Regions from separate parts of the Mannheimia sp. genome, predicted to be linked through region 2. Evidence: riboswitches for the same ligand, from Rfam matches in the RefSeq annotation. Region 2 holds a riboswitch; each other region holds the start of a gene.

Region 1 (10,762 bases), on a different contig from region 2:
TCTTGCCACATATCGCCTTCACACAGTGGCACCATATAGTCGCAGATGTTATCTGTCCCCACTGCCACTGTGATGCCTTCAGGAATTAATTCATCCGCAGGCGTTAAAGCGTTGTGGAACGGCTGGAGGTCTTCTTTACGACCACTATCAATCCACGCCATCGGGCAGGCAATCACCATCATTTGGCTATCACGCATTTTTTGATACAACATTTTACGATAATCTTTTGGGTGAGCCCCAATTGAGATACCGTGAATAGCGACAACTCGCCCTTGCATTCCGTGTTCAACTGATTTATCACATAGTTGCTCGGTTTCTTTTTCTTTTGGTGAGTTAAATTGATCGACGTGAACGTGCAACATTTTACCTTGTGATTTGGCAGTTTCCATTAAAATATCCATTGCTTCCAAGCCTTTGCCATAATCTAATTCATCACGGTAAGGCAATCCACCGATGATATCCACCATTTCAGAGCCAATATCAAACCACTTTTTCGCCGTTGGCTCAATCACTCCTTTTAAGGTTTGGTTAGCAAATTTTAAGATAATATCGTTTTTATACACTTCACGGGCTTTGTGAGCGGCAATAATGGCTCTGTCTTCACATACCTGATCGATATCTACAAAAGTACCGAATGCAGTAACCCCTTGTGAAATCATCAATTCAATCGCTTGAGAGAAGCGACGGTAGTAATCTTCTACGCTTGAATTACGTTTTACTTCATCTACCAAGTCCCATTTTTGTTGTAGATTCGCATTTTGATAAACAGTGATTTTCTCGGGTGTCATTGTAAATGCACGATCTGCGTGAGCGTGAGCATTTACCCAGCCGCCTTTTTTAATGATTTCATCACGAATATGACCTTTTAGGGTACGAATCAATTGGCTCATCTATGCTATTCCTTTCAATATTGTCAATGTAGATTAAGTATCATAAAAAAATCGCCTTTAAGAGCGATTTTTAATGTTTAGAAATGAATAAAAAAACAGCCACGCCTCGTGAAACGATGCGTAGCTGCGTAGAATTTGGAGTCATTATTAAAGTAGGATAATTCATTTCTAGTTCCTTGTTTGAACTAGGTGGGTAGTATAATGATTTTTTTGCTAAATAGCAAACGTTTGCGAATATTGAAATTCAGCAACAAACTTTTTACAATAAAGCGTTCTCATTGGGGTGCAACAAGCGGTTTAATTTGCTTAAAAATTTGCAAATTTTCTCTAAAATCCGACCGCTTGTGGCTGAGAAATACCCATAGAACCTGATCTGATTAATATCAGCGTAGGGATTTGAGATAGCAAACTTGCCTCTTAAATCCTTCTATCAACGTAATTTAGAAGGACTTTTTATGAAACTGATTTTATCTTCATTGGCACTACTTACCTCCACCGCTTTTGCCAACCAACCAACACTTACCGTTTACACTTATAGTTCGTTTGCCTCTGAATATGGTCCGGCTGCAAAATTAGAGCAAAATTTTGAGAAAGAGTGTAACTGTGATTTAAAATTTATGCCGTTTGATAATGGTGTAACAATGTTCAACCGTGTGCGTTTAGAAGGTGAAAAAACCAAAGCCGATGTGGTTTTAGGCATTGATAATTTCTTGCAAACTGAAGCTGAAAATTCAGGGTTGTTCACGGAATTTGAGGCAAAAACCAAATTAGAGATGAAAGATAAAATTTTCTTTCCGTATGATACAGGCTCTTATGCCTTTATTTACGATAAAGAAAAGTTGAAAAATCCGCCGAAAAGTTTGAAAGAGCTGGTTGAACGCCAAGACTTAAAGATTATCTACCAAGATCCAAGAACCAGTAGCGTTGGACGTGGTTTCTTAATGTGGGTAAATCAAGTGTATGGTGATGAAGCTCCAACGGCTTGGAAAACATTGGCAAAACATACCGTAACGGTCGGTAAAGGTTGGTCTGAAACTTATGGAGCTTTCTTAAAAGGGGAATCGGATTTAGTATTAAGTTATACTACATCGCCTTTATATCATAAGTGGCACGAAAACACCGATAAATATGTGGCAGCTCCATTTGAGGAAGGGCATTTAGTTCAAGTAGAAAATGCGGCAATTGTAAAAACGACTAAACAAAGAGCGTTAGCAAATCAATTTTTAGCATTTTTGCATAAGCCTGAGTCGCAACATATTATTTCTTACCATAATGTAATGAACCCTGTTTTAGCGGAAGGTGTTGATCCTGCTTTTGCAGAAATGCCAACCTACAACACATTAGAATTTACTCCGCCCTCTAATGAAACGATTCAAAAATGGCTCGCCGATTGGTCAAAAAGCTGGTAAGAAATAAACAGAATGATAGCCGAACGTAAATTCGGCTATAATTTTGAGCAAATAAATCAATATAAATGCAAAATTTTTGCAAATTTATTTGTTAGTCATTCGATTTTGTGTTATTTATAGCCGCCATTACTAAAAACCCGAAGATGTTGATTTTTTCGTATAATGTAGTTACAAGGAAGTTAGGTTGTATTCGGGATATAATTTTAACAATAAAATTCCAAACAAGGAGTAATCTATGACTGAAACGGCTAAAACCACCTCTCTTGGTTTATTAGCATTAGCAGGTGTTGAGCCTTATGAGCCGGCAAAAGATGAAGAGTATATGAATGAAGCTCAACGTGAGCATTTCAAAAAAATTCTGAAAGCGTGGCACGGTCAAATTATGGAAGAAGCAGAACGCACAAAAAGCCAGCTTCAAGAAGATATGACGAACTTCGCTGACCCTAACGATCGTGCAAGTCAAGAAGAAGAGTTTAGTTTAGAACTTCGTAATCGTGATCGTGAACGTAAATTGTTGAAAAAAATTGAGCAAACGTTACATAAAATTCAAGAAGATGATTACGGTTTTTGTGAAACCTGTGGTGTTGAGATCGGCATCAAACGCTTAGAAGCTCGCCCAACTGCAGATTTATGTATAGATTGCAAAACATTAGCTGAAATTCGCGAGAAGCAGCTAGGTTTATAATCAAGTTACATAATGCCTCTTTTAAAGAGGCATTTACTATTTAGAGGTGTACTATTTTTAATTATATTAAGTCATTATTTTCCAAACCAAAAAAGCAAGAGAAGGAAAATAAGCCAGAAGTTGAACCAAGAGCGGAGAAAACAACTAAATCCAGTCGCTCTAAACGTTCAGCCCCTAAATTAACAGAACAAAAAAGCCATAAAAAAGGCAGTAAAGGTCATCAAACAGATGTGCCTTCTCATCTCCTACATAAAAAATTCACGGTAAGTGCAGCTCAATATGGGATTAGTCCGAAGGATTTCCCTAAAAATGCTCTTTCGATTGTAGATAAATTACATCTTGCCGGGTTTGAAGCCTATATTGTTGGTGGTTGTATTCGTGATCTATTACTTGAAAAAAAACCAAAAGATTTTGATATTGCCACCAATGCTCGCCCGGAAGAAATTCAACGTATTTTCGGCAGACAATGCCGCTTGATTGGTCGTCGTTTCCGCTTAGCTCACATTGTTTACGGGCGTGAAATTTTTGAGGTAGCAACCTTCCGAGCAGGGCACGCTTCCCACAGCAATGACAAAATCTCGAAAGTAAGCGATGAAGGAATGCTATTGCGTGATAATGTATACGGCACATTAAGAGACGATGCCGAACGCCGTGATTTTACCGTCAATGCGTTATATTACGATACCAAACGTAACTTGATTTTTGATTTCTTCAACGGTATTGAGGATTTACGAGCAGGCAAATTATCGCTCATTGGCGAGCCTGCAATCCGCTACCAAGAAGACCCTGTGCGTATGATCAGAGCCATTCGTTTTATGGCGAAGCTGGATATGTTCCTTGATAAAGCAACAGAAGCTCCAATTCGTGATATGGCGGTGCTTTTAACGAATATCCCGGCAGCTCGTTTGTTTGATGAATCGCTCAAATTATTACAAACAGGAGCAGGGCTAAAAACCTATCAATTATTACGTGAATACGATTTGTGGCAATTCTTGTTCCCTGTATTAACGCCGTTTTTCACCCCAAAAGGGGATTCAAATGCTGAGCGTATGATTAATAAAGCATTAACCTCAACAGATGAACGCATTGCAGATCAATTGCCTGTTAATCCAGCTTTCTTATTTGCTGCACTGCTTTGGTATCCATTGCGTGAAAAAATGGAACAACTTAAAAATGAAGGTGGTTTCAACAGCCACGATGCAATGATGTTAGCGGCAAATGACATCTTGGCAGATAGCTGCAAAGCTATCGCCTTGCATCGTCGTCATACTTCGGTTATTCGTGATATTTGGGCATTGCAATTCCAAATGATGAAACGTAGTGGCAACCGCCCGCAACAAACGCTGGAACATATCAAATTCCGTGCAGGCTTTGACTTGTTAGTGATGCGTGCGGAAATTGAAGGTGGCGATTTAATTGAACTTGCTGCTTGGTGGCACGAATACCAATTCAGCAATGAGGGGCAACGTGGTGAGTTGTTAAAATCGGTTCGTCATTTGCCTAATATTCAGCCTGAAGCGAAGAAAAAACGCCGCCGTAGAACGTTTAAGAAAAAAACGAAAACATCTAAAACTGAATAATGTTGTAGGGGCGAAAAATCTTTCGCTCCTACTTTTTTAGGAAAGGAAAATTATGCAAACTGTCTACATCGCCTTAGGCTCAAACCTTGATAATCCTCTCGAACAGCTTAAACAAGCGGTCGAAAAATTGAAAAAATTTGCAATTCATTTTGAAATTAGCCCATTTTATGGCTCAAAACCTGTTGGACCGCAAGATCAGCCTGATTATGTGAATGCCGTAGCGAAATTTGAAACCGAATTATCGCCAACTGAATTGCTAGATAAGTTACAAAGCATTGAAAATGAACAGGGCAGAGTGCGTTTACGCCGTTGGGGCGAGCGGACGTTGGATTTGGATATTATTTTATACGGCAATGAGCAAATTCAAACCGAGCGTTTGGACGTGCCACATATTGAGATGAAAAATCGTGAATTTGTGATTGTGCCGATGTTTGATTTAAGCCCGAATTTGGTATTACCAACAGGGGAAAAATTAGCCGATATTTATCAGCAATTTAAAGATCACCAAATGGCAACCTTTAACTAATTTTTCGTTTTATTTTCACTTTTCGTGATCACCGCACGGGATTTTTCGTCCATCTTCACATCAATGCGGTGATCTACCACTACATTCATATTAATGGTTATCCCATCAGCAGGCGTTTCGAGCTGCACTTTGGGTGTACAAGCGGTCAAATTTAGCAAAAAAATTGCAAAACAAAATGAGGCTGTTTTCATTTTTCTTCCGTTATTTTTATTCATCATCTAATTTTTGGTAGAGATAATTTTCTAGCTTTTGCTCAAATTGTGAGCTGTAGTTAATTAATTTCCACAAATCAAACATATTTTCTCGGTGATTATAGTTTAAATTCACTTTGGATTGATCTTGGTTAGACGATAATTTTAATTTTCCGTCCAACACTAAATCGCCTTTTGAGCCGACATTAATCAGACTGCGAAAATCATTAATCGTGCTTTTATCCACTAAATGTAACAAAATTTGCTCGGTGTAACCACTTTTCTTCATTTCTGAAAGCAATTCAGGGGTAAAGGTTAAATAAGAGGTTTCCGCTTGGGTAAGTAAGCCATCGCAGATGTAGCAAGGTTTGCCGCTTAGCCAAAATGGCAAGGTAGCGTTGGCTTTGCCTTTCAGATCGATTTGTTGATATTGCATAAATTGCAAAATTTTCTCAAAATCTAACCGCTCTAAATTCAGATAAGCAATTTCGGTTTGCGGTAAGGCGAAGCGTTTTACATTGAGTTTACCGCCAAATAAATTAAAGGATAATTGATTTAAATTCAATGGTTTAGATTTAGTGTAAGGGTAGTAACCATTAATTTTCATTGAGGCATTATCAAGGGCTAACTCGCCGAGTTTGATTTGTGCGACTTTGACATCTATCGGTTTTTTTACACCGAAATGAAAGCGTCCATCTTGATAGCGGTAAGGTAGAGCAAATTCAATGCCTTTTGCCTCGCCATCTGGTAAGGATAATCCTCCGTTGCGAATGGTTAAATGCCCGCCTGCAATTAAGCCTTTTTCTGCACTGGCGGTAAATGCCGTTTCGCCACGAATTGTGCCGTTATTAATTATCCATTGGCTACGGAATGGAAAAAGAGGTTGAAAGCCTTGTGCAGACTGCTCTAGCCAATATAGCTTACCGATAATTTGGCTGGCATCTGCGGTTAATTGGCGGCGAGCAAATAATTTAAGCGGACCAAGTTCGGTGGTATTTACTGTACCTTTGAAATTAAGATTTTCTAACTCACCGTTAAAAGCAAGTTTTGCTTGTGGTTTTGGTAGCAGACCACCGTAATCAAACTTAATTTCAGGTGATTTGAGCTGAATAGCTCCGTCAAGCGTGAATTTTTTGATATTAAATTGTATTGTTTGGGCGTTGGTTAGCTCTGTTTTGGAAATAGTTGTGCCATCAAGCCTCACAGAGGATAAATCGCCCTTCAGTTCGTTAAGCTGCACCGTATTTTTATGCCATTGCCCTCTACCGCTTAAATTTACTTTACTGTTAAAAGCGTTAAGATTGGAGTTTCCCCAAATTCGCCATTTCCAGCTATCTTTAACGGCTTTTGGGTCTTTCGGATCTTGGAAAAAATCTAACGCTCCTGCTTTAAAATTTTGAGCTTGTCCATCTAAATGGAATTCAATATTTTTAAAGTCAGGACTTTGTCCTCGAAGAATGGCGTGTAATCGCCCGTGAATACCTTGTTTATCTATTTTGATCCCGGCAAGCGGAAAACGTAAATCATCAATCGTTAAATAACGCTCTTTCCCTGTCAAACGAAGCAGGGAAGTGGGTAAAAACTTCAAGGTTAAATCATCGTAATTACCCTGAAAATCCAGCGGAATACTGCTGTATAAAATAAAGTTACCGTGCTTGATGTTACCTGTCAAACGTAGTGGTAAATTCAGCCCTTGTTCGGTAATTTCGCCCTCTGAATTGGAGATCACAATATTGCCTTTTCCTAAACTGTTTTGGGAAAGCAAGCTGATACGAATAGCCGTTTTAAGCGGCAAAAATGGCTGGTTGGTAAAAGATTGTGGAGTAACTTTTGCTGTAACAAAGCCGTGAAGCGGAAAACGTTCGGTTAAGCTCCAATCAAAACGCCCTTGTTTGATTTCTAGGCTTTTGCCGTCAAACAGAAAAGGGAAATTGAGCTTATCATTTTCAGTACTAAGGCTTGCCTGCCAGTTTCCTTCAAATTGTTGTTGGGCGTTTTTCTGCCAATTCAAGGTTGAATGCCCGTTTTGTAAGGCTTTGGTTGTAATGATTTCATCGGGCAGCTGCCAGTAATATTCTGCTGAAAGAGTGTGTGGAAGCGTAAGGAAATTATCTTCAATTTCAGCAGAAAGTGTAAGCTTATGTTGCTCTTGCTTGCTTGGTTGGTAAGTTAAATCGGCATTCAATTTCCCATTTGTAAAAAATGCGGAAAAATCGACCGCTTGTTGAGCTAATGTAGCTTTGATTTCTCCATTAAACAGGGAAATTTTCAAGGCGGTTTGTTGTTCTAACAAGTGGATAATTCTTGGGTTAAAATTCTCCGGGAGATTTTTCCAATTAAGCGAGTGGATAGTTGCTTCGCCATCAGGAATCACCGCCAGTAATGCTTTTAGCGAAGTGTTGGAATTATTTTCCGATTTGGGAAAGAGTGATAAGCAGTGGGAGTCAATGTCTAATTTTTCAACAAATAGGTGGTTTTGCTTAATCCAAGTGAGATCTGTTTTATCTGCACTAATCAGCGGGCAATCTCGATAAGAAAGTTGAAATTGTGAAACTGATGAACCTTGCCAATTTAGGTGTAACCCTTGTGGAATTTTCACTTTCCACTCTTTCGGTAAAATCCAGTTAATGGGAGTAGCAAGTTGGGTATTAGGCACACATAAAAAGGCAATCACCGCAATGAATATTGCGGTAAGTATGCCGAAAATGCGTAATACCCATTTCATAAAATCAGGCTACATTGGCGAATGGATATAAGATTGCAAGGGTTGTAGCGACACTCCAAGCGGTCGGATTTTTGATATTTTTTCCAAGTAGTAACCACGCCAGCATCAGCAAAATCACAAATTGTGCAGCAAAATAAAGAATGAATGAGAGCAATGGCATTTCCGGCATAATTTGCAAATGTTGATATAACACAAATGCTGACCAGCAGTAGTTAAGTATCAAGACAATTAAGGCGGCTTTTACCAATAATTTCAAGAAAACCTCTAAACGGCTTTTTGCTAACATTAAATACCAGCCAGCGAGTAAAATGCCAAGCAGCACTTGAGCAAAATTATTGGCACGAATGCCGTTAAATAGTGAAGGCAGTTCAATCCAATAAATTGCTAAATATTGAATAATGCCGATTGCCACAATGCCAAAACCACAATACATCAACGTGTTGTAGAGCGTTTCATCTTCCGGCAAACGAAAATAGATCAAGCAAGATAAAATGGCAGCAAAACTTGCAATTGCCATTGGGTTATATTTAGGTGTGAAAGCAATCGAATAAATAAAATTTCCGACTGCAAAAATCAGTAAAAAAGGCAGAATAAAGGTTAAGCGGCTGGTTTGCCCACGACAAATCTCACCTTTCCATAATACTAAAATGGCGATGAAAGAGGTAACAAAAAACGCCAATAAATAAGGGGAGATGAAAATAGCATTATCCGGAGAGGCGTAAAAATTAAGTGCCATTTCAATAAATAGCATTAACACCATCGGCAGGGCTGCGTGTGTGGCAATTTCAAGTTTTGATGGGCTGTCGTGATCGTGAGCCATAAATAATCCTAAAAAATGGAAAGAAAATGATTTTAAGCTCAAATTATGCCATAATACGCAAGATTTTTTAACTTCAAGGGGGAAAGAAAATATGCGAATTTTACACACAATGTTACGCGTTGGAGATTTAGAGCGTTCAATCAAATTCTATACCGAAGTGTTAGGTATGCGTTTGTTACGCAGAAGTGAGAACGAGCAATACAAGTACTCTTTAGCCTTCTTAGGCTATGCTGACGAAAGCGAAAGTGCAGTTATTGAGCTGACTTACAACTGGGGTGTGGATAGCTACGAGCTAGGTACTGCTTATGGTCATATTGCATTAGGTGTTGATGATATTTATCAAACGATTGAAGATGTGCGTGCGGCAGGTGGTAAAATTACCCGTGAGCCGGGTCCTGTATTAGGCGGCACAACGGTTATTGCTTTTGCGGAAGATCCGGATGGTTATAAAATCGAATTTATTGAAAACAAAAACGCACAAGCCGCATTAGGAAACTAATTCCTTTTATCTATTCACAAGCGGTCGGATTTGTAAAAAATTTTGCAAATCAGACCGCTTGTATTTTTAAGTTGAAATAAAAATGGAAAATATAACTGAATCTACCTCTCAATCGACTACACCACCAACCGATTATAATCTATTAAAAAATCGTTTTCGTGGTTATTTGCCCGTTGTGATTGATGTTGAAACTGCGGGGCTTAATGCTCAAACTGATGCGTTATTAGAACTGGCGGCAATTACGGTTAAAATGGACGAAAACGGTTACTTAGTGGAAGACCAAAAATGCCATTTTCATATCAAACCGTTTGAAGGGGCGAATATTAACCCAGAGTCGCTAAAGTTTAACGGCATTGATATTGATAACCCATTGCGAGGTGCGGTGGCAGAAAATATCGCTATTCCCGAAATGTTTAAAATGGTGCGTAGAGCGATGAAAGAGCAGGGTTGCCAACGTGCGGTGATTGTGGCTCACAATGCTGCGTTCGATCAGGGATTTTTACAGGCAGCGGTTAAAAGGATTAATGCTAAACGTGATCCCTTCCACCCCTTTGCAATGTTTGATACTGCAACCCTTGCAGGTTTTATGTACGGACAAACGGTGTTAGTTAAAGCCTGCCAAGCCGCCCAAATTAGTTTTGACGGACACCAAGCCCACTGTGCATTATACGATACCGAAAAAACCACAGAGTTATTTTGTGCAATGGTGAATCGCCTTAAAGATTTAGGTGGGTTTCCGCTGTTGCAAGTTGATGAAGATACAAGCAAATAACACGTTTTGCATAAAAACAATAGAATGGATAAATTTCTTGCAAATTTTTATGGAAAATTAACCGCTTGTAGAGCATAAAAAAGCTGGGTAATAATCTGCCCTAAAGTTGGACTAAACAACCAACTGATTAAGGGGCAGGTTTTTATGACCAAATACAATCTATCTTTCAAACTGCAAGTTATCTAAAACTTACCCGCACTTTCAGATTGAAAACTCGACTTTTGACTTCGAATCGCTTAATACAGCAATAGCGGTTTGTCAGCCTCTTAATTTATTATCTAAAAATCAATTAGTTGTACTCAAAGCGTTAGCCTTATCTCCAGCCTCACCTACTTAACTAAAAAAGCATTAAAGTACTACAAAATAAGTCCAAGTCTTTACATTAGTTTATATAACAAATAAAATGATAATGATTATTATTTTATTTGTTTTTATTTTATTTTTAAAGGAGACGCTATGTTTAAACTTAAAAGCGGTTTTGTACTGCTTAATGCGGCACTACTTACTGCTTGCTCAGCAAATGGTGGAAGCTTTGATGTTCAATCATCCAAAGCTGAATCTCATACGCCAAATGTACCTCAAAAACCAAGTTTACAAGATGATAATAGCAATGCAAGACGTACAGTAAATAGTACTGAAGCGGAAGCCCTATTGAAACCGGGATT
Region 2 (10,762 bases):
TTTTTACACCGCTATTACGGTAAGCAATCGCTAACTGTACCGCACCTGATGAAATACCAAGTAGAAATAAATAGATAGCGATGGTGCCGTCCCAAACAAGGTTTGGGGTTTGGAAAGGTACATATTCATTCATTATCTATGTTCTCCTTTACCAAATGGAATGTGATACAAGTTCGGCTCTGTACCGAGCGATGTTTTCGTGCGATAAACAGGGTTGTTTTTCACTTTGTGGAAAATATCGCTGGTTGGATCGTTCATATCACCGAAGGTTAATGCTTTGGTTGGGCAGGCTTCAACACAAGCAGGTTGTTTGCCCTCAGCCAAGTTGGTGTCACGACAGAAGTTACATTTATCTGCCGATTTTTTCTCTGGGTGAATGAAACGTACACGGTACGGACACACCGCAATACAATATTGACAACCCACACATAAATCTGAATGAACATCCACAATCCCCGTTTCCGGATCAACAAACGATGCACCTGTCGGGCAAACACTTACGCAAGGTGCGTTAGTACAATGTTGGCAAGATTGACGGAAAAACTCATACTGTACATTTGGGAATTCGCCAAACGGCTCGCTACGGATAATTTCTAATCGAGAAACACCTTCCGGCACTTTGTTTGTAGTACGGCAAGCGTCCATACACGCAGTACAACCGATACAAGAGGTTTCATCGTGTACCATCGCATAGCGAATTTTCTTTTGTTCTTTCTCAGTAGCAAGAGTTACTGAGGTAGCAAGCCCGGTGCTTGCTACGACAGCTATAGCACCTGCCCCTGAGACGAAATCTCTACGGGTGCAAGTCATTATTTTATTCCTTTTGCTTCTGTGGCTTTCATTTCAGGGTTTTTAAATTCTCCTGAATGCACTTTGGTATGGCAATCTACACAGAGTTTGATGCGATCTTTTTCTGCAATGCCTTTCATCGGCTCTTTTTCCGGGTGAATTTCGTGGCAGTTTGTGCACGAAATTTTTGATGCGTGAGTATCGTGAGCCCAGAATTTTTCACGCAAAGCGTCCGGATTATGACACGCCATACACACTTGGTTTTGCTCGTGAACAGAACGCTCTAACTCAGGGTTAGATGCTTTACCGTGCGGATTAAAACGCATCACATCTTTCGCCCCTTTACGGTGGCTTTCAGAAATGTTGCCGTGGCAGCTCACACAAGTAATTTGCTCACCGGTGTTCGGGCTTTTCACATCTTTTTGGAAATGTTTGCCTACGTGATGGAACGGTTTACCTGTCGCATTTGCTGTTTCGTGACATTGCGTACAGTATTTGTTTGGATCACGGCGAGCATCTTGAGCAATTTGTGAATTATCCGCTTGTTCAGATTGCCAAAGTGGTTTTGGCGGAGCCGGCATTTCTGCACTAGCGGTTGAAATTGCAAAAAAACTTGCAAATGCGACCGCTTGTAGGAGGGCGATTCCTCGCCCTGCTTTTGAGATTAAATTTTTCATAGTATCACCTCAAGCTACATTATTTTGCATCTGCTTTTGGTGCGTCTTCTGCAGGCAATAAGCCTTTAGCACGAGCTTCTTTTTCCCATTGTGGCACAACTGTTTTTAAGAATTCATCTTTCGCAGCTTGCTCTTTAGGAATATCTAAGCCAATCGCTAATTGTGCTTTCTCTTTGGTTGAGATGTCTGGAATTGCAACCGGAGTGGTCACGCCGTGTTTCGCTAATACTACACCTAACTCTGCACGAGCATCTGCTGCACGGTCAATACCGGTTGCGATAGTACGTAGCATAACATCTGGTGCGTGGAAATGGTTACCGTGCCCTGCCGCTGAGTAGTCCCAACGCCATTGAGCGTGACGGATTGCAGTTAAAATATCTTTCATTTCAACTTCTGTTGCACCGGCTTCCCAAGCCGCTTTCGCTTCGAAGTGAGCTTTCACTAATTGATCTTCTAAACGAATCATCGCTTCTTTCACATCGTGTTTGTATTGTTTCACACGTTTTTCAAGTGTTTCTTTGCTTTGCTCGTGGCAAGTTTTACAAGTCGCTTCAAAGTTATCGAACGGATTACCGATTTTGTGTTCGGTGTAAACTTTTCCGTCTTTATCTTTCACTTTTGGCATATGGCAGTCAATACAAGTCACTCCGTTTTTACCGTGTGTACCTTGAGCCCAAACTTCGAAGTCAGGGTGTTGGGTTTTTAACATTGGTGCTTTAGATAAGGCGTGTGTCCAGTCGGCAAAGTTGATTTCATCGTAGTATTTTTCGATGCTATCTACATCAATACCGTTTTTCCAAGGGAAAGTTACGTCTGTTTTATTTTTGAAGTAGTATTCCACGTGGCAGTTTGCACACACGGCTGGACGTTGTCCGTGCTTGTCTAAGTCTTCAAATTTCCAACCAATGGTATTTAACGCACGCAATACGTGAGGACGTGCAACACGAAGTGCTGCTTTACCTTCTTTAAACTCTTCTGAAGCTGTATCGTGGCAGTCTGCACAACCAATTGAGTTTACGACTTCTGAACCATATTTTGCCCATTTAGGGTCAAAATAACCACGCTCACCTTTTTCTTCAATTAAGCGAGCAACATCCGGACCTTTACAGGTCCAACAAGCTGAAGGCTGTGGACCGTCGTTTTCATCTTTAGGTGCCCCGGTACGCAAAATATCACGCACATCGGTAACCGCATAGTAATGCCCACGTGGTTTGTTATAATCTTTAGAGAACGCATAGCCTGCCCATAAAATCACATAACGTGGGTCATACTCTAACGCACTACCACGGTCGGTTGATTGAGAAGTCGCTTTCCAAGAGTTATATTGGAGCGGATATTTCTCTGCAAAAAGATGGTTTGCAGACTCAACCGTTACGCCTAATTTTTCGTGTTTAACGGCTTTATCTGTTAAAGACTCTTTTTTTGCTTCTTCTGCTAAAGCCGGTTGTAAACACCCCAATATTGAAATTGCAGCCACCATTAGGCTTTTCGTGAATAATTTCATTTTGGTTCTCCCACTCAGGTAAAAAATCATTAAATATAAATAAGAATTTTTCCTATTACATTAATAAGAAAATTCTAATAATTCATTAAAGAGAATATGAAATTTAAATCAACTCTACTATCGCAAAGTGAATATTTTTTGAATTAAATCAAGAAAATTCCGCAAAATACCCCTTAAGGGTTAAAGCCTTTTACAGCCTAAATAAAAACGACTTTTATTTGCTTAAATTATAGATAAAATCAATTCTTACTTTAGTCAAAATTAAAGTTTAAAAAATAGTGAATTTGTGGTATCTATAACATTTTTTAACAAATAATAAAAAATGCGAAGGACACAACACAATGAATGGTGCAAGATTTATTACTGAGAGCCTAAAAGCTCACGGTGTAACTCATCTTTTTGGCTATCCGGGGGGAGCAATAATGCCAACCTATGATGCCATATATGATTCGGGCTTAGAGCATCTTCTCTGCCGCAATGAGCAAGGTGCTGCAATGGCAGCAATTGGTTACGCTCGTTCAACAGGAAAAGTGGGCGTTTGCATTGCTACTTCAGGACCGGGAGCGACGAATTTAATTACCGGATTAGGTGATGCAGCACTAGATTCTATTCCTATCGTTGCTATTACCGGGCAGGTTGCAAGCCATTTAATAGGTACAGACGCCTTCCAAGAAGCAGACGTTCTCGGGTTGTCGCTCGGCTGTACTAAGCACAGTTTTATCGTTCAAAGTATTGAAGAACTACCTGAGATTTTAGCCCTTGCGTTCCAAATTGCTCAAAGTGGCAGACCGGGTCCTGTATTAGTTGATATTCCGCGAGATGTTCAATTAGCTCCTATTAATGCTCAACCCATTGTTTATACGAAAGAGAAAGCTCCTACACAAAATGCAGAGAAACTAGCTGAAGCCAAAAAACTATTATCAGAAGCTAAACGCCCTGTGCTTTACGTTGGTGGAGGCGTAGGAATGGCAGACGGTGTACAAGCGGTCAGAAATTTTGTAAAAATTGCAAATATTCCTTCTGTTTCCACACTAAAAGGATTAGGCACTATCGAACCAACCGATCCGCTTTATATGGGTATGATTGGTATGCACGGCACAAAAGCCGCTAACTATGCCGTGCAAGAGTGCGATTTACTCATAGCCTGTGGTGCTCGTTTTGACGATCGTGTAACCGGTAAATTAGACACTTTTGCTCCTCACGCAAAAGTCATTCATATTGATATTGATAATGCTGAAATTAACAAGCTACGACAAGCTCAAATTGCCCTACAAGGCAGCCTCATAGAAGCAATTAATTATTTAGCTCAACCGTTAGACATTGATGCTTGGCGTGAAGATGTACGTAATTTAAAACAGCAATTTGACTTCCAATATCAAGAAAATAGCGGTAATGGTGATATCGATGCGGTTGCGTTATTACATACCTTGTCTAACCGTAAAGCAAAAAACAGTGTCGTAACAACCGATGTTGGTCAGCACCAAATGTGGTCGGCACAACATTTAACTTATACCGATCCGAAAAACTACATTACCTCAGCAGGCTTCGGCTCAATGGGCTTTGGCTTGCCTGCTGCAATCGGAGCTCAAGTTGCTCGTCCTGAAGATCAAGTCATTGTTATCACGGGCGATGGCTCAATTTTAATGAACATTCAAGAACTTGGCACTATCAAGCGTGGTAAGCTGCCGGTAAAAATTTTGTTGCTGGATAACCAACGTTTAGGAATGGTTCGCCAATGGCAATCTCTGTTCTTCCACGGTCGCCACAGCCAAACAATTTTAGACGACAACCCGGATTTCGTAATGCTTGCTAAAGCCTTTGATATTGAGGGCGAACGCATTGAAAAGGCTTGCGAAGTTTCGGACGGAATTGACCGCTTGTTAAATGCCAAAGGGGCGTATTTACTCCACGTTTGCATTCCACAAGAAGATAACGTCTGGCCTCTCGTGCCACCAGGTGCTTGTAATGCGGATATGCTGGACGATGATGTGTAGGAGGAAAAATGCAAGAATATCAATTAACCTTAAAAGCCAACAAACGCCCGGAAACTTTAGAGCGTATTTTAAGAATGATCCGTCATCGTGGTTTTGAAGTAAAAAGTTTGAAGGTTGAAGCAAATAATGCAACATTTGAATTAGAATTGACTTTAGTAAGCCAACGCCAGATTTCACTTTTAACCCATCAATTAGAAAAACTGTTTGATGTTATAGAGATCAATTAGTCAAACTTTTCAAGACCGTGTGTTTTCTACACGGTCTTTTTTTCGCCAAAAATTTACAATTCTCTATCTTTTTGATTTTATTCACATCTTCAAATTTCAACCTATTTTTCTTGTTTTTTGCTCTTTACTTTTTAAACCCAACAGATCTAACATACTATATATAGTGTTAAATAATGTTAAAAAACACAACATATTGTGTTAATAATAAAAATGGAAAACCTCAGATTCAGTTCAGAACAAATTGTTTGGCAAGAAGTGCCGAATGAAACTTCACTGGCTTTTCTCATTACAGGCTGTCCGCTTGGCTGTAAAGGCTGCCATAGTGTAGAGAGTTGGAAAGCCTGTGAGGGAAAAGAGCTAACGCTTGATTATCTCAATGAACGCCTAAAACGCTATCAAGGTTTAATTAGTTGCGTGCTATTTATGGGGGGTGAATGGCAAGCGGAAACATTACTCTCTTTATTAAAACGTTGTAAGCAACAAAAGCTACAAACTTGCCTCTACACAGGCTTAGAGCGGCACGAAATTCCTCCTTGTTTACTGACTGAATTAACTTACTTAAAAACAGGTCGTTGGATTGCCGAGCAAGGCGGATTAAACAGCCTGACCACTAACCAACGTTTTATTGATTTACGCAATAATGAAAATCTAAACCACTTATTTATCAAAGGAGCAATGCTATGATTCGCTTAGAAGCGAAACAAATTTCAGAAAAATTAGCTTTTATTGACCACTACATTCAAGCCCAAAATGCGGCTGATGGCTCAAAAATGGACGCTAACGCCAACGTAACACAAAAAAATATTGCCACAATGGAAAACGAGCTGATGAAAGATTTTTTTGTGCAAATTAATCGAGCAAAAATCAGCGAAAAAATTGCAAAACTTTTTGATAAAGAGACCGCTTGCGAATACTTACGCCAAATTGAAGCACACGAAATTTACGTTCACGATGAAACCAGCCTCAAACCTTATTGTGTATCGGTTACAATGTATCCGTTTTTGCGTGATGGCTTAACCAAACTGGGGGGCGAATCCAAAGCTCCAAAACATCTGGCTTCTTTTTGCGGCTCTTTTGTCAATTTTGTTTTTGCGGTTAGTTCCCAATTTGCCGGAGCTGTTGCGACCGTTGAATTTCTTACCTATTTTGACTATTTTGCCCGTAAAGATTATGGCGATAACTACCTGAAAACCCATCGTTCCGACATTGAAAATCACCTCCAACAAGTGGTCTACAGCATTAACCAACCGGCTGCCGCACGAGGCTATCAAAGCGTATTTTGGAATATTTCGGTTTACGATAAATTCTATTTTGAGGCAATGTTCGGTAACTTTGTGTTCCCTGATTTTGAAAAGCCCTGCTGGGAAACCACCGCTAAATTGCAGCTTTTCTTTATGCAATGGTTTAACAAAGAACGCAGCAAAGCCATTCTTACGTTCCCTGTAGTAACTGCCGCAATGCTAACTGAACAAGGTAAATGCAAAGATGACGAATTTGCCAACCAAATGGCAAATGAACTGGCACAAGGTAATTCCTTTTTTATTTATCAGTCGGATAACCCTGATTCCCTCGCTTCTTGCTGCCGTTTACGCAATGAAATCAGTGATCACACCTTCTCTTACTCACTCGGTGCTGGCGGTGTAGCAACAGGTTCGATAAATGTGATTACGATTAATATGAACCGTTTAGTGCAAGATAAGCGTGATTTGAGTTCAGAAGTCAGCAAGATCCATAAATATCAATATGCTTACCGAAAATTGATGGAGGAATATTTAGCCAACGGAATGCTGCCTGTTTATGATGCTGGATTTATTTCGTTAGATAAACAATTCCTCACCATCGGCATTAACGGTATGGCAGAAGCGGCTGAATCTCAAGGCTTGAAAGTAGGCTACAATCCTGAATATATTGAATTTGTGCAATCTCGCTTAAAAACAATTTTTGAGGCAAACCAAGCTGCCAGCCAACAATATGGTGTGAAGTTCAACACTGAATTTGTGCCTGCCGAAAATTTAGGGGTAAAAAATGCGAAATGGGATAAAGCAGACGGCTATTTCGTGCCTCGTGATTGCTACAACTCCTATTTCTATGTGGTAGAAGATGAAGAAACTAACGCTCTCGATAAATTCTTACTGCACGGCAAAAAGCTAATTGAATGGCTAGATGGTGGTTCAGCCTTGCATTTAAACCTCGATGAAGCCTTAACCGCCAACGGCTATCGTTCACTATTAGACACCGCCGCTAAAACAGGCTGCAACTATTTCTGCATTAACGTCAAAATCACAATTTGCAACGAATGTAGCCATATCGACAAACGCACTTTGCATCGTTGCTCCAAATGCGGCTCGCAAAATATTGACTACGGCACACGAGTTATCGGCTATTTAAAACGGGTTTCTGCCTTTAGTTCTGCCCGCCAAAAAGAGCATAGTTTGCGGTTTTATCATCGAGAAGCGGCTTAACGTTTAAGGTACTTTACAACCCTTTTCTAAAGTTTTATATTGAGCTCTCATTTAGTCGGGGTGCTTGTTTACTCAAATAAAGCAAGCTGAGAAATACCCGTTGAACCTGATGCAGTTAGCACTGACGTAGGAAACTAAAGGCTTAAAACCGATCTATTCCCGTTCGTGTTGGTGCATTGTTTTTTCAATACAATGAGGAATAAACGATGACCACATCTACCCCATTTCAATCCACCTATTTGCAAAAAATTCGGCAAAATCGACCGCTTGTTCATAATATTACCAACATTGTTGCCGCTAACTTTTCCGCCAATGGTTTATTGGCTCTCGGGGCTTCACCCATTATGGCGACTGCCATTGAGGAGATGGAAGCTGTGCCTCAATTAAGTTCGGCTGTGGTAATTAATATCGGCACATTAATCGGCAAAGAAGTGGAAGCAATGGTGCTTGCCGGTAAAACGGCAAACCGTTTAGGCATTCCTGTAATTCTTGACCCTGTCGGCGTTGGAGCAACACCTTTTCGCCGTCAAACGGTTGAAATCTTGCTTAACGAAATCCAATTCACCGCCATTCGAGGCAATGCAGGAGAACTTGCCACCCTCGCAGGCGTAAAATGGCAGGCTAAAGGCGTTGATGCCGGCGAAGGCTCGCATAGCCTTGTGGAAATCGCTCAACAAGTTGCTAAACGTTATAAAACCTTAGTTGCCATTAGTGGCGAAACCGATGTAGTAAGCGATGGCTTACGCACTGCGTTACTTAAAAACGGCAGCCCAATGTTCCCACAAATTACCGCTTCAGGCTGTTTATTAAGTGCCGTGTGCGGTGCATTTTTAGCCGTTGCTGAGAAAAAACGCTATTTCAACGCACTGGTTGAGGCTTGTACCGCTTATGCGGTTGCCGGTGAAGTTGCGGCAAAATCACTCAAACCAACCCAATACGGGCAATTTGCAGTCAATCTTTTAGATGAATTAGGGGCTTTAATACCGGAAACGGTTGAGCAATATGCGGAGGTGGAATATGTCTAGCCTACAATCGAGTCCGACAAAAGTTGCCGTTGCCTCAATGGTTGGCACGGCAATTGAATACTTTGATAACTATATCTACACAATGGCTGCAGTACTGGTATTTAACGTGCAGTTTTTCAATAGTGATGACCCTGTTTCTAACCAATTAATGTCGCTTTCCGTTCTTGCCCTTGCCTTTTTCACTCGCCCGATGGGCTCGATCATTTTCGGGCATTTCGGCGATAAATATGGACGTAAACAAACCCTTATTGCCTCGCTTTTATTGATGGGCTTATCCACAGTAGCGATTGGTTTACTGCCAAACTATGCCGCTATTGGTATTTGGGCAACGGTACTGCTCTGCTTATGCCGTATCGGGCAAGGTTTGGGCTTAGGGGGAGAATGGGGAGGAGCTGCATTAGTCGCCACCGAACACGCCCCCAAAAACAAACGGGCATTTTTTGGTATTTTTCCGCAAATGGGAGCTCCTATCGGCTTGCTATTAGCCAATGGGGCATTCTACTTAGTTAATCTCATTTATGGCGAACAAGCTTTTCTGGATTGGGCGTGGCGAATTCCGTTTATTGCCTCTATTGTGATGATTTTTATCGGCTTGTATATCCGCATAAAAATTAGCGAAAGCCCAATTTTCCTCAAGGCAGAACAACAAGGGAAAAACCGCCACACGCCACTTAAAACGCTCTTTAGCAAGCATTTCAAGCCATTTATGATCGGCGTATTAATTGCCACCGCAGGCTATGTGCTATTCTACATTTTAGTTGCCTTTACCCCGATTTTCGTAAAAAGCCCTGTTGCGGTGTCTAAAGCAGGTTACGCCACAGGTTTGGGCTTGCCGGCAAATCTCTACACCCAATATTTGCTGATCACATCCGTAATTTTCGGAATCGCCATTTTCTTCTCAGGCTTATATTCCGACCGCATCGGTCGCCGTTTATTACTACTCATCGCCACAGGGGCAACCGTAATTTACGGCTTAATAATGCCATTTTTTCTAGAAAACGGCACACCAACCTCAATCTTTATTTTCTTAACCATCGGAATGATCTTAATAGGCTTAAGTTTTGGGCCAATGGCAGTCATTCTACCTGAACTTTTTCCAACAGAAGTACGATACACAGGAGCCTCCCTTGCCTACACCGCAGCAGGTATTTTAGGGGCGAGTGTATTTACCATTATTGCGGTTAAAATTAACGAAAACTTCGGCTTATTTGGGGTTGGAGGTTATTTATCTGTCGCCTCATTGTTAAGCTTTTGGGCATTGTGGCAAGTTCACGAAACTAAAGATTTGGAATTGGCGGAGATTTAACTGAAACAAATTAGGCGGAACTTACATCCGCCTAAATTATATTTTAATTACACATTTGCAAATTTTTCCAGATTTTTAACCGCTTGTTGCCAATCTGTAGCCTGCGTAATGGCACTCACCACTGCAGCACTGCCTACACCGGTGCTCATCACATTTTCAATTCTGTCTTCATTAATTCCGCCAATTGCTACCGTTGGAATTTGAAGTGGTGCAACCAGACCGACATATTTCGCTAAATTAACCAGTCCCTGTGGCTGCGATGGCATTTCCTTTGTTTGCGTTGGGAAAACGTGTCCAAATGCAATATAAGAAGGTTGAATTGCTAAGGCTCGCATAATTTCAAAATAGCCGTGAGTGGAAACGCCTAACCGCAATCCTGCTTGTTGGATAGCATTTAAATCTGCTGTGGCTAAATCTTCCTGCCCTAAATGCACACCGTAAGCCTGATATTTTACCGCAAGCTGCCAGTAATCATTCACAAACAGGCGGACATTATACTGTTTCGCAAGCTTTATTGAGCGTGCAATTTCTGTTTCAACTTCTGCAAGCGGTCGATTTTTCACACGAATTTGCAAGGTTTTTATCCCGGCAAGAATCAAGCGTTCAATCCACTCGAAGCTCTCTACCACAGGGTAAAGCCCAAGCTGATAATCAGTTGCCGCAAAAGGTTTTTTCGGCAAATTGAGCGGTGCAGAAACCAGTGCGGTTTGAGGGAAGAAATCAATATCTTCCGGGTAGCCTGTGTGGCATAACGAACTTAGTGCAGTTTGCCCTCTCC
Region 3 (10,762 bases), on a different contig from region 2:
TCAACAAGCAGCAACTAAAATCCATACCCAGACAGGGCAGTTTGCCGCAGATATGCAAGTTAGCTTACAAAATGACGGACCTGTTACGTTTTGGTTGCAGGTGTAATTTTACCCTTAGGCGATTTTTAGGGTATCAATGACCGCTCGTAGTGCAGGTGAAACATTACGATGCGGATAGTACAGATAAAGAGATGGCAGAGTGATGCAACTTTGGTTAAAAATAGAAATTAATTGACCGCTTGCCAGCTCTGTTTCTATTAAATGTTCAGGCAAATATGCTAAGCCTAAATGCAAAAGAGCTGCATCTTTGGCAGACTGTGAACTGTTGAAAATCCAACGGCAATTTGGGGTAAGCTTAATTTTTTCGCCATTATCCTCAAACTCCCAAGAAAAAAGTTCTCTATTGCTTAAGCGATATCCGATACATTGATATTGTGCTAACTCTTGAAGATCTTTTGGAAAGCCGTGCATTGTGAAATAGTTTGGGGTCGCAGCTAACGTCATTTTAATAGGCTCTGTGATTTTGACTGCGATCATCTCTTCAGCAACATAGCTTCCTAATCGAACTCCTGCATCAAAGCCTTCTTGAATAATATCGATAAAATGATTTGCTCCGATTAATTCAATCTGAATTTCAGGATATTTTTCTTTAAAATGAGCCAATTTAGGCAGCAATAGCTGTTGAACTGTGTGTAAATCGGCATTAATTCTCACTAAACCGCTAGGTGCTTCACGGTAATGAGCCAGTGAATCTAATTCTTGGTCGAGCTTAGTAAAACTTTTTTCAGCGGTACGAAAAAGTTGTTGCCCGGCTTGGGTAAGTGTAACCTGCCTTGTTGTTCTAACAAATAGTTGCAAACCGAGCCGTTCTTCTAATAAACGAATTGTTTTGCTGAGTGCAGGAGATGAAACCCCCAATTTGGTCGCTGCTCTGCTAAAGTTTTTTTCATTGGCGACTAATAGAAACGCATAGAGATCATTATAATTTTCACGTTTTGGCATAGTTTTCCTTAATTAATAACTTAAGGTTAATAGTCTATCAACTTTTTTGTGTATTATCATTTTATTTTTAACCTCTATAATGCTCCACATCAACGACAAGATGTCGTTTGACTTAACAAATAGATAATATATAGAGGATTTTTTTAAATGAAATTAAATACATTAATCAGCACAATTTTACTTGGTACAGCTTTAACTACAACAGCAAATGCGGCAACTATTCAACGATATGTAGATATTGAAGGAAAGACATATAAATTAACTGAAGTAAAAAAAGATAATTATGATTATTATGCAGACCAACTAAAAAGCCGTTTAGCTGATCTGCAAACAGAGCAAAATCTTGCAAATTTCAAAGCGTTAGTGAATGAAGCAGCTGAATTCGCACAAAATGCAAAAAGAACAGTACAAGAGAGCTTTGTAGATCAATATGATGCTCAAGATAATGCTCGTGAAAGAGATATGGTGTCTGCTCGTTCAACTCTAATCAGTAAATTAATTACTTCGTTAGATACTGCGGCTCATCAAAATGAGTTAAGTGCAGCTAAACAAGCCGTATTATTTAACGTAGCAAGTTATCTTTAATCCTAAATAATTTTTTTCATAGTTCCTTAGTAGTAAGCGGTCATATTTGTAAGTTTTTTTGCAAATATGACCTTTTTTATATTAGCGATTAATCAAAATCACTTAGGCAATTTCTGACATTTCGGACAGAAGTAAGTGTTACGTTGCCCAATCACTTTGGTTTCAATGGGTTTTCCACAATCATTACAGGCTTCCCCTTTTCGTCCGTATACTTGTAGCACTTGAGCAAAATAGCCGGGTTTGCCGTCAGGTTGGACAAAATCTTTGAGCGTTGTGCCACCTTGAATAATGGCTTTAGTTAGCACTTCTTTGATGGTTTTCACTAAACGCTCGCATTGCTTTTTAGTCAGATTTTGTGCTGCAAGCTCAGGGTGAATACCAGCCATAAATAAACTTTCGCACGCATAGATATTTCCAACGCCCACAACTACTTCATTTGTCATAATAAAGGTTTTACAAGCGGTCGTTTTTTTACGACTTTTTGCAAATAAATAATCGGGTGTGAAATCGTCTGAAAGCGGTTCAGGTCCAAGTTTACGTAGTAGTTCGTGATTTTCAGCCTTTTCTGCCCATAGCCAGCAGCCGAATTTGCGAGGATCGTTATAGCGTAAAACAGTGCCGTTTTGGGTAATAAGATCGACGTGGTCGTGCTTGCCAATTTCTTTTTGTTGGTTTTCTTGCAAAATGCCAAGTGAGCCGGACATTCCTAGATGAACTAAAATATCGCCTTTGTCGGTGCGGATGATAAGATATTTCGCTCGTCTTTCTACTGCTTCAATTCTTGCATTTTCCATTTGAGACAGCTCAGGACTAACTACCCAGCGTAGTTTAGGTTGGCGGACCATTATTTGCTTAATTGTTTGTCCTTTTAAATAAGGCTCGATGCCTCGTACGCTGGTTTCAACTTCGGGTAATTCAGGCATTTTTATTCCTTATAGTAAAAAGGTGCGTTTATAAACGCACCCTAAATGTTGTTAATTAGGCTTTTTTACCAAATAGATAACCAATTACTGTACCTGCAATTGCAAACGGAATCCACTCCATTGAAATAGATTTCAACGGCAGAGCGTTTATCACTTCCACACCGGCAACGGATAAAATGGACACAATAGTAACCAGTGCTAATGGCAAGCGTTGAGCCAGTAATGGTAGTCTAATAAAGATGTTAATAAACATTAGGAAGATAACCGTCATCGCAATAGGATATAGCACTAACAATACCGGCACTGATTTTGAGATAACAAAATCTAAGCCTTGATTAGCGATGCCAAAGCTAATAAGCGTAAAAATTAATACATACACTTTATAGGAAATTTTCGGGAATACTTCATTGAAATATTCGCTTGTGGTTACGATTAACCCAATTGAAGTGGTTAAACAGGCAAGCGTTACAATTACGCCCAGTAGCGTACGACCAAACTCACCGAAGGTATCAGTTGCGACACTATTAAGAATAAATGTACCGATGTTTTGACCTTTTGCATTCAGCTCTGCGAGAGTTTCTGCACTAATCGGATAGTGATTACCAATCCACGCAAGAGAAATGTAAATTGCTGCTAATGCAATAGCTGCAATTACCCCAGCCATTGAAGTCTGCTTGATTAAGTCCTTACCACCGATACCTTTCGCCTTAATTGCACTGATCACAATCACAGAGAAAGTAATCGAGGCTAGAGCATCCATTGTTAAATAACCTTCAACAATACCTGTAAAGAGAGGGGTTTCAGGATCAGCTTTAGTTGCAGCTACAGGCAATTCATTTCCGCCTAATAAGATAACCGCTTTAACAACTAATGCTAAAATCGCAACTAACAATACAGGGGTTAAGATTGCCCCGATTCTATCTACTACCGTTGATGGGTTTAAGCTGAACCATACCGCAATCAAGTAATAAACGAGTGTAAATATCAATAAAGAAACTGTGCTACTTTCACCAATAAAGGGTACAACTGCCATTTGGTAAGCCGTTGCCCCTGTACGAGGAATGGCAAAGAATGGTCCGATAGTTAAATAAATTGCCATTAAAAATAGCAGAGAAAAATAAGGGTGAACATTTTTGCTCAAGGCTTCTTTGTAACCACCTTGATAGTAACCGCTCACGGCAATTCCGAGCAGTGGCAAACCCACACCGGTAATCACAAAGCCAATAATAGAAGGCAGAAAATCAACGCCACTATCTAAACCGAGTTTTGGCGGAAAAATTAAGTTACCCGCCCCAAAGAAAATCGCAAAGAGCATAAAGCCCACGATGAAGGTATTTTTAGTCATAATAATTACTACTTAAAAATTAAAAAGGAAAGACATTAAAAAATAAGGGGAGAATTGTGCCATATTTGCAAACTTCTTGCAAAAAAAGACCGCTTGATATTGTGGAAAAATGTGTTTTTAGAAAAGAAAAGTCGGCAAATTGCCGACTTTTAACAAAATAGAAAGGAAATATTAACCCATATATAACCCACCATTCACGTGAATGGTTTCGCCGTTGATATAACGTGCATCATCTGAGGCTAAGAATGCCACTGCTTTTGCAATATCTTGTGGAGAGCCAAGTTCGCCAGCCGGAATTTGACTTAAGATTGCATTGCGTTGATCTTCGTTTAGTTCATCGGTCATATCGGTTGCGATAAAGCCCGGTGCAACGACGTTTACCGTAATGCCACGACTCGCCACTTCTTTCGCCAATGATTTAGAAAAACCCACTAAGCCTGCTTTTGCCGCACAGTAATTTGTTTGACCCGGATTACCCATTGAGCCAACTACAGAACCAATGCTGATGATACGACCGCCTTTTTTCATCATTGGTCGTAAAACAGCTTTAGACAAACGATAAACTGATGTAAGGTTAGTTTGAATGATATCGAACCAATCATCATCTTTCATACGCATTAATAAACCATCACGGGTGATGCCTGCGTTATTCACTAACACATCCACATCACCAAAGGTTTCTTTAATCTGTTTTAACACAGAATCAATAGATTCTGCATCTGCCACGTTTAGCACTAAACCTTTGCCATTTTCGCCTAAGTAAGCAGAAATAGACTCCGCACCTTTTTCAGAGGTTGCTGTACCAATAACGGTATAGCCTTTTGCGACTAATTCTTCGGCAATTGCTTTGCCGATACCACGAGTTGCACCTGTAACTAATGCGATTTTGCTCATACATTCTCCTATAAAAGACGATTAAAGCGTTAAAATATAAAAAATAAAAAGAATAATAAAGTAGTTTATCACAGTGGTTGAACCACCGAATAACGCATATTTAACTGCTGAACCTTGCTGTGGATAAATCCAACGTGGGCGAGCAAACGCCCATATTGTTGAGACGAGCAATAATCCTAAACTACTTAATAAATAAATTTGAAATAAAACCACCGCACCTTTTGGATCACCTTTGCTTAACAACACGCCATAAATAGCCCACGCTTGAATAACCGTGGTAGTAAGTGCTGCCCCGCCGATAAATGCTCGACGAATTTTCGGATTAATAGCCAAAAAGTAAGCTAAAAATGAGCAAGCAGCGGCAACCGAAAGCATACCAAATTGTTTAAATATGGAACTACTTTCAAGCGGATCGACATTACTAAACATATAGCTGGCAGGCACTATGACTAAGGCAATCAATACACTGAACAGCATAAATAAAGTTTCTTTGCTCATTTTATCGCTCATTGAAATTAGGCTTGAACTGCCTCAAGGCTGGCAACATCGTTTACCGCTTGTGCTGATAACTCTTTCACAATACGGCTTGTTAAACCGGTTAATACTTTGTTTGGACCGATTTCATAAAGCGTTGTGATGCCATCTTGTGCCATTTTCTCAACGGTTTCTGTCCAACGCACAGGGCTATAAAGCTGACGAACAAGTGCGTTGCGGATGGTATCTGCATCGCTTTCAACTGCCACATCCACGTTGTTAATAACAGGTACAAGCGGTTGATTTAGCGTGATATTTTGCAATGCTGCGGCTAATTTTTCCGCCGCCGGTTTCATTAACGCACAGTGTGAAGGCACGCTCACTGCTAATGGTAACGCACGTTTTGCCCCTGCCGCTTTGCATAATTCACCTGCTTTTTCTGCTGCCGCTTTTGTGCCGGCAATCACCACTTGCCCCGGTGAGTTAAAGTTTACTGCTGAAACAATTTCACCTGTTTCAGTTGCTGCTTGTTCGCACGCCTTAATAATCGCTTCATTGTCTAAACCGATAATCGCATACATTGCACCACTGCCTGCCGGCACGGCTTCTTGCATTGCGTTACCACGCAATTCAACTAATTTGATGGCATCTTGGAAGTTTAACACGCCGGCACAAACTAGGGCAGAGTATTCTCCCAAGCTATGACCTGCCATTACAGACGGTTTTAATTCAGGGTATTTTTCTTGCCATACACGGAAAATCGCCACCGATGCGGCTAATAAAGCAGGTTGAGTGCGTTGGGTTTGACCTAAATCTTCCGCTGTGCCGTTTTGAACTAAATCCCATAAATCATAGCTAAGCACATCACTTGCTTGTTTGAAGGTTTCTTCTACGATTGGATATTGTGTAGCAAGGTCTGCAAGCATTCCAACTGCTTGTGAGCCTTGACCTGGGAAAACCATAGCGAATTTTGACATTTTTTATTCCTCTTTTAAATTGTAACCTGTAGGGGAAAATTGCAATTTCCCCCTACGATGTAACCTTGCAAATTTTTGGTGAAATCTGACAGCTTGTCGTAGATTAATCTGGCGAATAATACAGTTTACCGATCTCAATTCGCTCACGCCCAGTTTCTAATCGCCATTTGTTGCTATCACGCAGGGAATAAACGCAACCGCAATATTCCTGCTGATAGAAGCGTTCACGCTTACTGATTTCGATCATTCGCTGTGAGCCGCCGCCTTTTCGCCAGTTGTAATCCCAGTAAACCACATCGTCAAATTTGGCGGCGGCACGGTGTCCGCAGTCGTTGATTTGGTTCATATCTTTCCAGCGAGAAATACCTAAGCAACTGGTAAAGACCGGGAAGCCGTTGTTGTGGGCGTATTCTGCCGCTTTTTCAAAACGCATATCGAAGCACATTGTGCAGCGAATGCCTCGTTCAGGTTCCCATTCCATCCCTTTGGCTTTTTTAAACCACTCTTTGCGGTCGTTTTCGTAGTCGTCATCTAAATCGATAAACGGAATACCCCACTTTTCAGCAAAGCGGATATTCTCTTCCTTACGAATGAGATACTCTTTGAGTGGGTGAATGTTCGGGTTATAGAAATAGATGGTAAATTCAATGCCGGAGGCGTGAATTGCTTCCATCACTTCGCCCGAACACGGGGCACAGCAAGAGTGCAGCAGCAACTTGTTGTGTCCGTTCGGAAGAGTTAATTTCTCACGCACAAACGGGGCGTTTGGGTCTTTTTTTTGATTTTGAGCTCTGCGTCTAGCACGCACGCTTTCAATATGTTCTTGGGGTTGTTGGTTTTGTTCTGTCATTGTTATGTAGGGGCAAATAACATTTGCCCAAAAGAATTATAGGTTATGGGGCAAATATCATTTGCCCCTACAAGCGGTTAAATTTATCTGATGTTTTGCAAATTAATAAGAGCGATCTACCGACAGATACGCTAGTGAAATCAATGCCTGTTTATATTCGCTCTCAGGCAATACCGCTAACGCATCGACCGCTTTTTGGGCTTCTTCACGGGCTTTTTGCATTGCGTAGTCGAGAGATTTGTGTTCCGTCATAATGGCTAAAACGTCTGGAATTTGCTCCAATTCACCACCGTTTTCAATTGCATTGCGGATCAGCTCCACTTGAGCGGTTTTGCTTGCTTTTTCTGCTGCGTGCATTGCGTGTAAGAGCGGAAGCGTTGGTTTGCCTTCCACAAAGTCATCGCCCACGTTTTTGCCTAAACTTTCGCTTTGGGCGGAGTAGTCTAAAATATCATCAACAAGTTGGAATGCCGTGCCTAAATAACAACCGTAATCTTTTAAGCCGTTTTCGATTTCTTCGCTTGCTTCCGCGGCAATTGCCACACATTGAGTCGCAGCTTCAAACAAACGTGCGGTTTTGTTGTAAATCACACGCATATAGTTTGCTTCAGTGGTGTTTGGGTCGTTCACATTCATTAATTGCTGAACTTCACCTTCTGCCAACGCATTGGTTGCTGAAGACATTACTTTTAATACACGAAGCGAGTCTAAATCTGTCATCATTTGGAACGAGCGAGTGTAGATATAATCGCCCACTAACACGCTTGCTGCATTGCCAAACACAGAATTTGCCGTATCTCGCCCACGACGTTTGTCGGATTCATCCACCACATCATCGTGCAATAATGTTGCCGTATGTACAAACTCAATAAAGGCTGCCGCCGTAATATGCTTTTTACCTTGATAACCTAACGCACGGGCTGCAAGCACGGAAATTAACGGGCGAATGCGTTTTCCACCACCTGCGATAATGTAATGCCCAAGCTGGTTAATCAATAAGACTTCCGAATTAAGTTGAGCCAAAATTTCTGCGTTTACCGCTTGCATATCTTCATTTGCAAGGGCTTGAATTTGTTCGAGAGTTAATTGCGTAGCCATTTGTTTCCATCTGATTAGGTAAAATTTGCTCTACATTCTACCCTAAATCAGCCGTCTTCAAAAAGAATAATTTCAGAAAGCATTTGCATATTGGGCTAAATTTTCTTAGACTTGAGCTAATTTTAGTCGGGGTGCTGTTTTCAGCTGAGATGATACCCGTGAACCTGATTCAGTTAATACTGCCGTAGGAAACTAATGATGCCAAACTCAATCCCTATCTCTATTCTTTCGTCTTTTTCACGCGTTTCTTGCCTTACTCTAAATCGTTGATTTGGAGGCATTATGCACATTGAAATCCGCAATCTTTGCTTAACATTTGGCGAGCAGGTGCTATTTCAACATTTCAATTTTCAACTTAAAAAAGGAAGTTGGACCAGTTTGTTAGGAGCAAGTGGTGTTGGAAAATCAACACTTTTACGCATTATTGCAGGATTAGAAAGCGAAGCGATACAAACGGGCGAAATCTCTTTTGATCCCAACACTCGTATTGCGTGGTTAGCTCAAACCGACTCGCTTTATCCGTGGTTATCAATAATTGACAACGTTCAGTTACAGGCTCATTTAAGTGGGCAAAAATCAGCAGAAAGCCAAGAAAAAGCGATAAGCCTGCTTGAGCAAGTCGGGCTAGGTGAGCATTTGCATAAGTGTTGTTATCAACTTTCGGGTGGTCAGCGGCAACGAGTGGCGTTAGCTCGCACGTTAATGCAAGAGGCAAATCTCATTTTAATGGATGAGCCATTCTCCGCCCTTGATGCAGTAACTCGCCATCAATTACAAGCCCTTGCCGTTGAGCTGTTGCGAGATAAAACGGTGTTGTTGATTACGCACGATCCGCAAGAAGCAATTCGTGTAAGCGATGAAATTTGCATTTTACGTCATCAACCTGCTGAAATTGCTCTAACTATTGCCCTAGAAGGCGACAGACCACGAGAACTTAACAATCACCGGCAATGGGTATTACAGCAACAATTATTTAATGAATTAACCGGCGGAGGAGAGTAATGCGTTCCTTTTTGCAAAAAATTCCACTTTTTCGACCGCTTGTGATTACATTTTGCTTGCTTTTATTGTGGCAAGGGGCGGTTAGTTTTGGTGGAATGCCTGCTTATATGTTGCCTTCACCGCTTACGGTTTGGCAAAAGTTAATTGAAAATGCACCGCTTCTTGCTACTCACGCCCAAATCACGTTATTGGAAATTGTGTTAGGCTTGCTGCTCGGCTTTTTGTTCGGGTTAGGCTCAGCATTGTTACTGACTCGCTATAAGCAGTTGTCTAAATTCTTGCTGCCTTTACTTGTTATTTCTCAAGCTATTCCTGTGTTTGCTATAGCACCACTTCTCGTTCTGTGGTTTGGCTATGGGCTTGCTTCCAAAATTGTGATGACGGTGCTGATTATTTACTTCCCTGTAACTGCTGCCTGTTTTGATGGGTTACGCAATACACCAAAAACTTGGTTGGATTTGGCAAAAACCTTAGAGATTTCACCTATTGCAATGTTATTTAAAGTTCAGCTCCCTGTTGCTTTGCCATCACTGGCTTCAGGTTTACGCATTGCAGTGTCGGTTGCGCCTATTGGGGCGATTGTGGGGGAATGGGTTGGTGCTTCACAAGGTTTAGGTTACTTAATGCTCCACGCTAACGCTCGTATGCAGACAGACTTGATGTTTGCCGCTCTTTTTATTTTGATTGTGATTGCATTATTGCTCTACTTTGTTACCGATAAATTACTTAAACGCCTTGTACCTTGGGCTGTACATTTACATTAATGATAAGGAGAATTTATGTCTATTATTCAACGACTTACCGAAAAAGCAGGGCAATATTGGCTTGATTATATCGATCACGATTTTGTGAAACAACTTGCTAATGGCACGTTACCCAAGCACTGTTTTCAACACTATTTAAAGCAAGATTATCGTTTTTTGTTTCAATATAGCCGAGCAATTTCACTCGGTATTTTCAAGGCTGAACGGTTTGAAGATATTCATTTCGCCCAAAAAATGAATGAAGGATTACTGAGCGAAATTCAATTACACATTGATTATTGCAAGCAATGGGGCATTAAAGAGGAAGAACTATTTGCAACGGAAGAATCTCCAGCTTGTGTTGCCTACACTCGTTATGTTTTAGATTGCGGAATGAAAGGCGGATTAGCAGAGCTTTATACCGCTCTTGCTCCTTGTACGATTGGCTATGCTGAAATTGCTCGCCGCATTGCTCCTTATTCTGGGGCGAATAATCCTTATCAAAGTTGGATTGATACTTACGCGTCAAGTGAGTTTCAGCAAGACAGCCAAGCCTTTGCTGATTATTTGGCTAAACTCTATGAACCTTTAAATGAAACACGAAAAGCTGAATTACAACAAATTTTCAATACTGCCAGTCGTATGGAAGCCGCATTTTGGCAAATGGGGCTGGATTTAAGCTAACTAAAAAGGAGACATTTATGAAACTTCATCGTACTTTATTTGCTGTTGCGGCTCTACTTTCAGCCAACAACGTTATGGCAAAAGAAAAAATCAGCCTAATGCTAGATTGGTTTGTAAACCCTGACCACGCTGCCATTATTGTGGCACAGCAGAAAGGTTATTTTGCCGAACAAGGTTTGGAGGTT

What was found. Region 2 has a riboswitch for thiamine pyrophosphate ahead of thiM (hydroxyethylthiazole kinase). Riboswitches for the same ligand answer to the same signal wherever they lie in the genome.
Region 1: it holds a riboswitch for thiamine pyrophosphate, as region 2 does, so the genes downstream of both, thiB (thiamine ABC transporter substrate binding subunit) here and thiM (hydroxyethylthiazole kinase) in region 2, are expected to answer to the same signal.
Region 3: it holds a riboswitch for thiamine pyrophosphate, as region 2 does, so the genes downstream of both, ACJHV0_RS08290 (ABC transporter ATP-binding protein) here and thiM (hydroxyethylthiazole kinase) in region 2, are expected to answer to the same signal.

The regions. Positions count from the first base shown of each region.
Region 1 covers NZ_JBXGGI010000074.1:5,384-16,145, forward strand. The annotation lists gene ACJHV0_RS05545 (amidohydrolase family protein) at 1-890, opposite strand, end outside; TPP riboswitch at 1,160-1,303, shown strand; gene thiB (thiamine ABC transporter substrate binding subunit) at 1,346-2,299, shown strand; gene dksA (RNA polymerase-binding protein DksA) at 2,535-2,984, shown strand; gene pcnB (polynucleotide adenylyltransferase PcnB) at 3,038-4,564, shown strand; gene folK (2-amino-4-hydroxy-6-hydroxymethyldihydropteridine diphosphokinase) at 4,617-5,090, shown strand; gene ACJHV0_RS05570 (YnbE family lipoprotein) at 5,087-5,281, opposite strand; gene ACJHV0_RS05575 (YdbH family protein) at 5,298-8,006, opposite strand; gene ACJHV0_RS05580 (hypothetical protein) at 8,011-8,826, opposite strand; gene gloA (lactoylglutathione lyase) at 8,918-9,325, shown strand; gene rnt (ribonuclease T) at 9,408-10,097, shown strand; gene ACJHV0_RS05595 (transferrin-binding protein-like solute binding protein) at 10,554-10,762, shown strand, end outside.
Region 2 covers NZ_JBXGGI010000142.1:4,697-15,458, reverse strand. The annotation lists gene nrfD (cytochrome c nitrite reductase subunit NrfD) at 1-133, opposite strand, end outside; gene nrfC (cytochrome c nitrite reductase Fe-S protein) at 133-810, opposite strand; gene nrfB (cytochrome c nitrite reductase pentaheme subunit) at 810-1,466, opposite strand; gene nrfA (ammonia-forming nitrite reductase cytochrome c552 subunit) at 1,486-2,970, opposite strand; gene ilvG (acetolactate synthase 2 catalytic subunit) at 3,312-4,964, shown strand; gene ilvM (acetolactate synthase 2 small subunit) at 4,973-5,191, shown strand; gene nrdG (anaerobic ribonucleoside-triphosphate reductase activating protein) at 5,402-5,875, shown strand; gene nrdD (anaerobic ribonucleoside-triphosphate reductase) at 5,872-7,653, shown strand; TPP riboswitch at 7,700-7,803, shown strand; gene thiM (hydroxyethylthiazole kinase) at 7,860-8,678, shown strand; gene ACJHV0_RS09950 (MFS transporter) at 8,671-9,984, shown strand; gene thiE (thiamine phosphate synthase) at 10,032-10,762, opposite strand, start outside.
Region 3 covers NZ_JBXGGI010000115.1:12,293-23,054, forward strand. The annotation lists gene dtd (D-aminoacyl-tRNA deacylase) at 1-106, shown strand, start outside; gene ACJHV0_RS08245 (LysR family transcriptional regulator) at 115-1,002, opposite strand; gene ACJHV0_RS08250 (hypothetical protein) at 1,150-1,587, shown strand; gene mutM (bifunctional DNA-formamidopyrimidine glycosylase/DNA-(apurinic or apyrimidinic site) lyase) at 1,686-2,510, opposite strand; gene brnQ (branched-chain amino acid transport system II carrier protein) at 2,566-3,855, opposite strand; gene fabG (3-oxoacyl-ACP reductase FabG) at 4,027-4,749, opposite strand; gene ACJHV0_RS08270 (hypothetical protein) at 4,771-5,247, opposite strand; gene fabD (ACP S-malonyltransferase) at 5,265-6,200, opposite strand; gene ACJHV0_RS08280 (epoxyqueuosine reductase QueH) at 6,304-7,050, opposite strand; gene ispB (octaprenyl diphosphate synthase) at 7,153-8,148, opposite strand; TPP riboswitch at 8,266-8,356, shown strand; gene ACJHV0_RS08290 (ABC transporter ATP-binding protein) at 8,431-9,150, shown strand; gene ACJHV0_RS08295 (ABC transporter permease) at 9,150-9,914, shown strand; gene tenA (thiaminase II) at 9,930-10,577, shown strand; gene ACJHV0_RS08305 (ABC transporter substrate-binding protein) at 10,595-10,762, shown strand, end outside.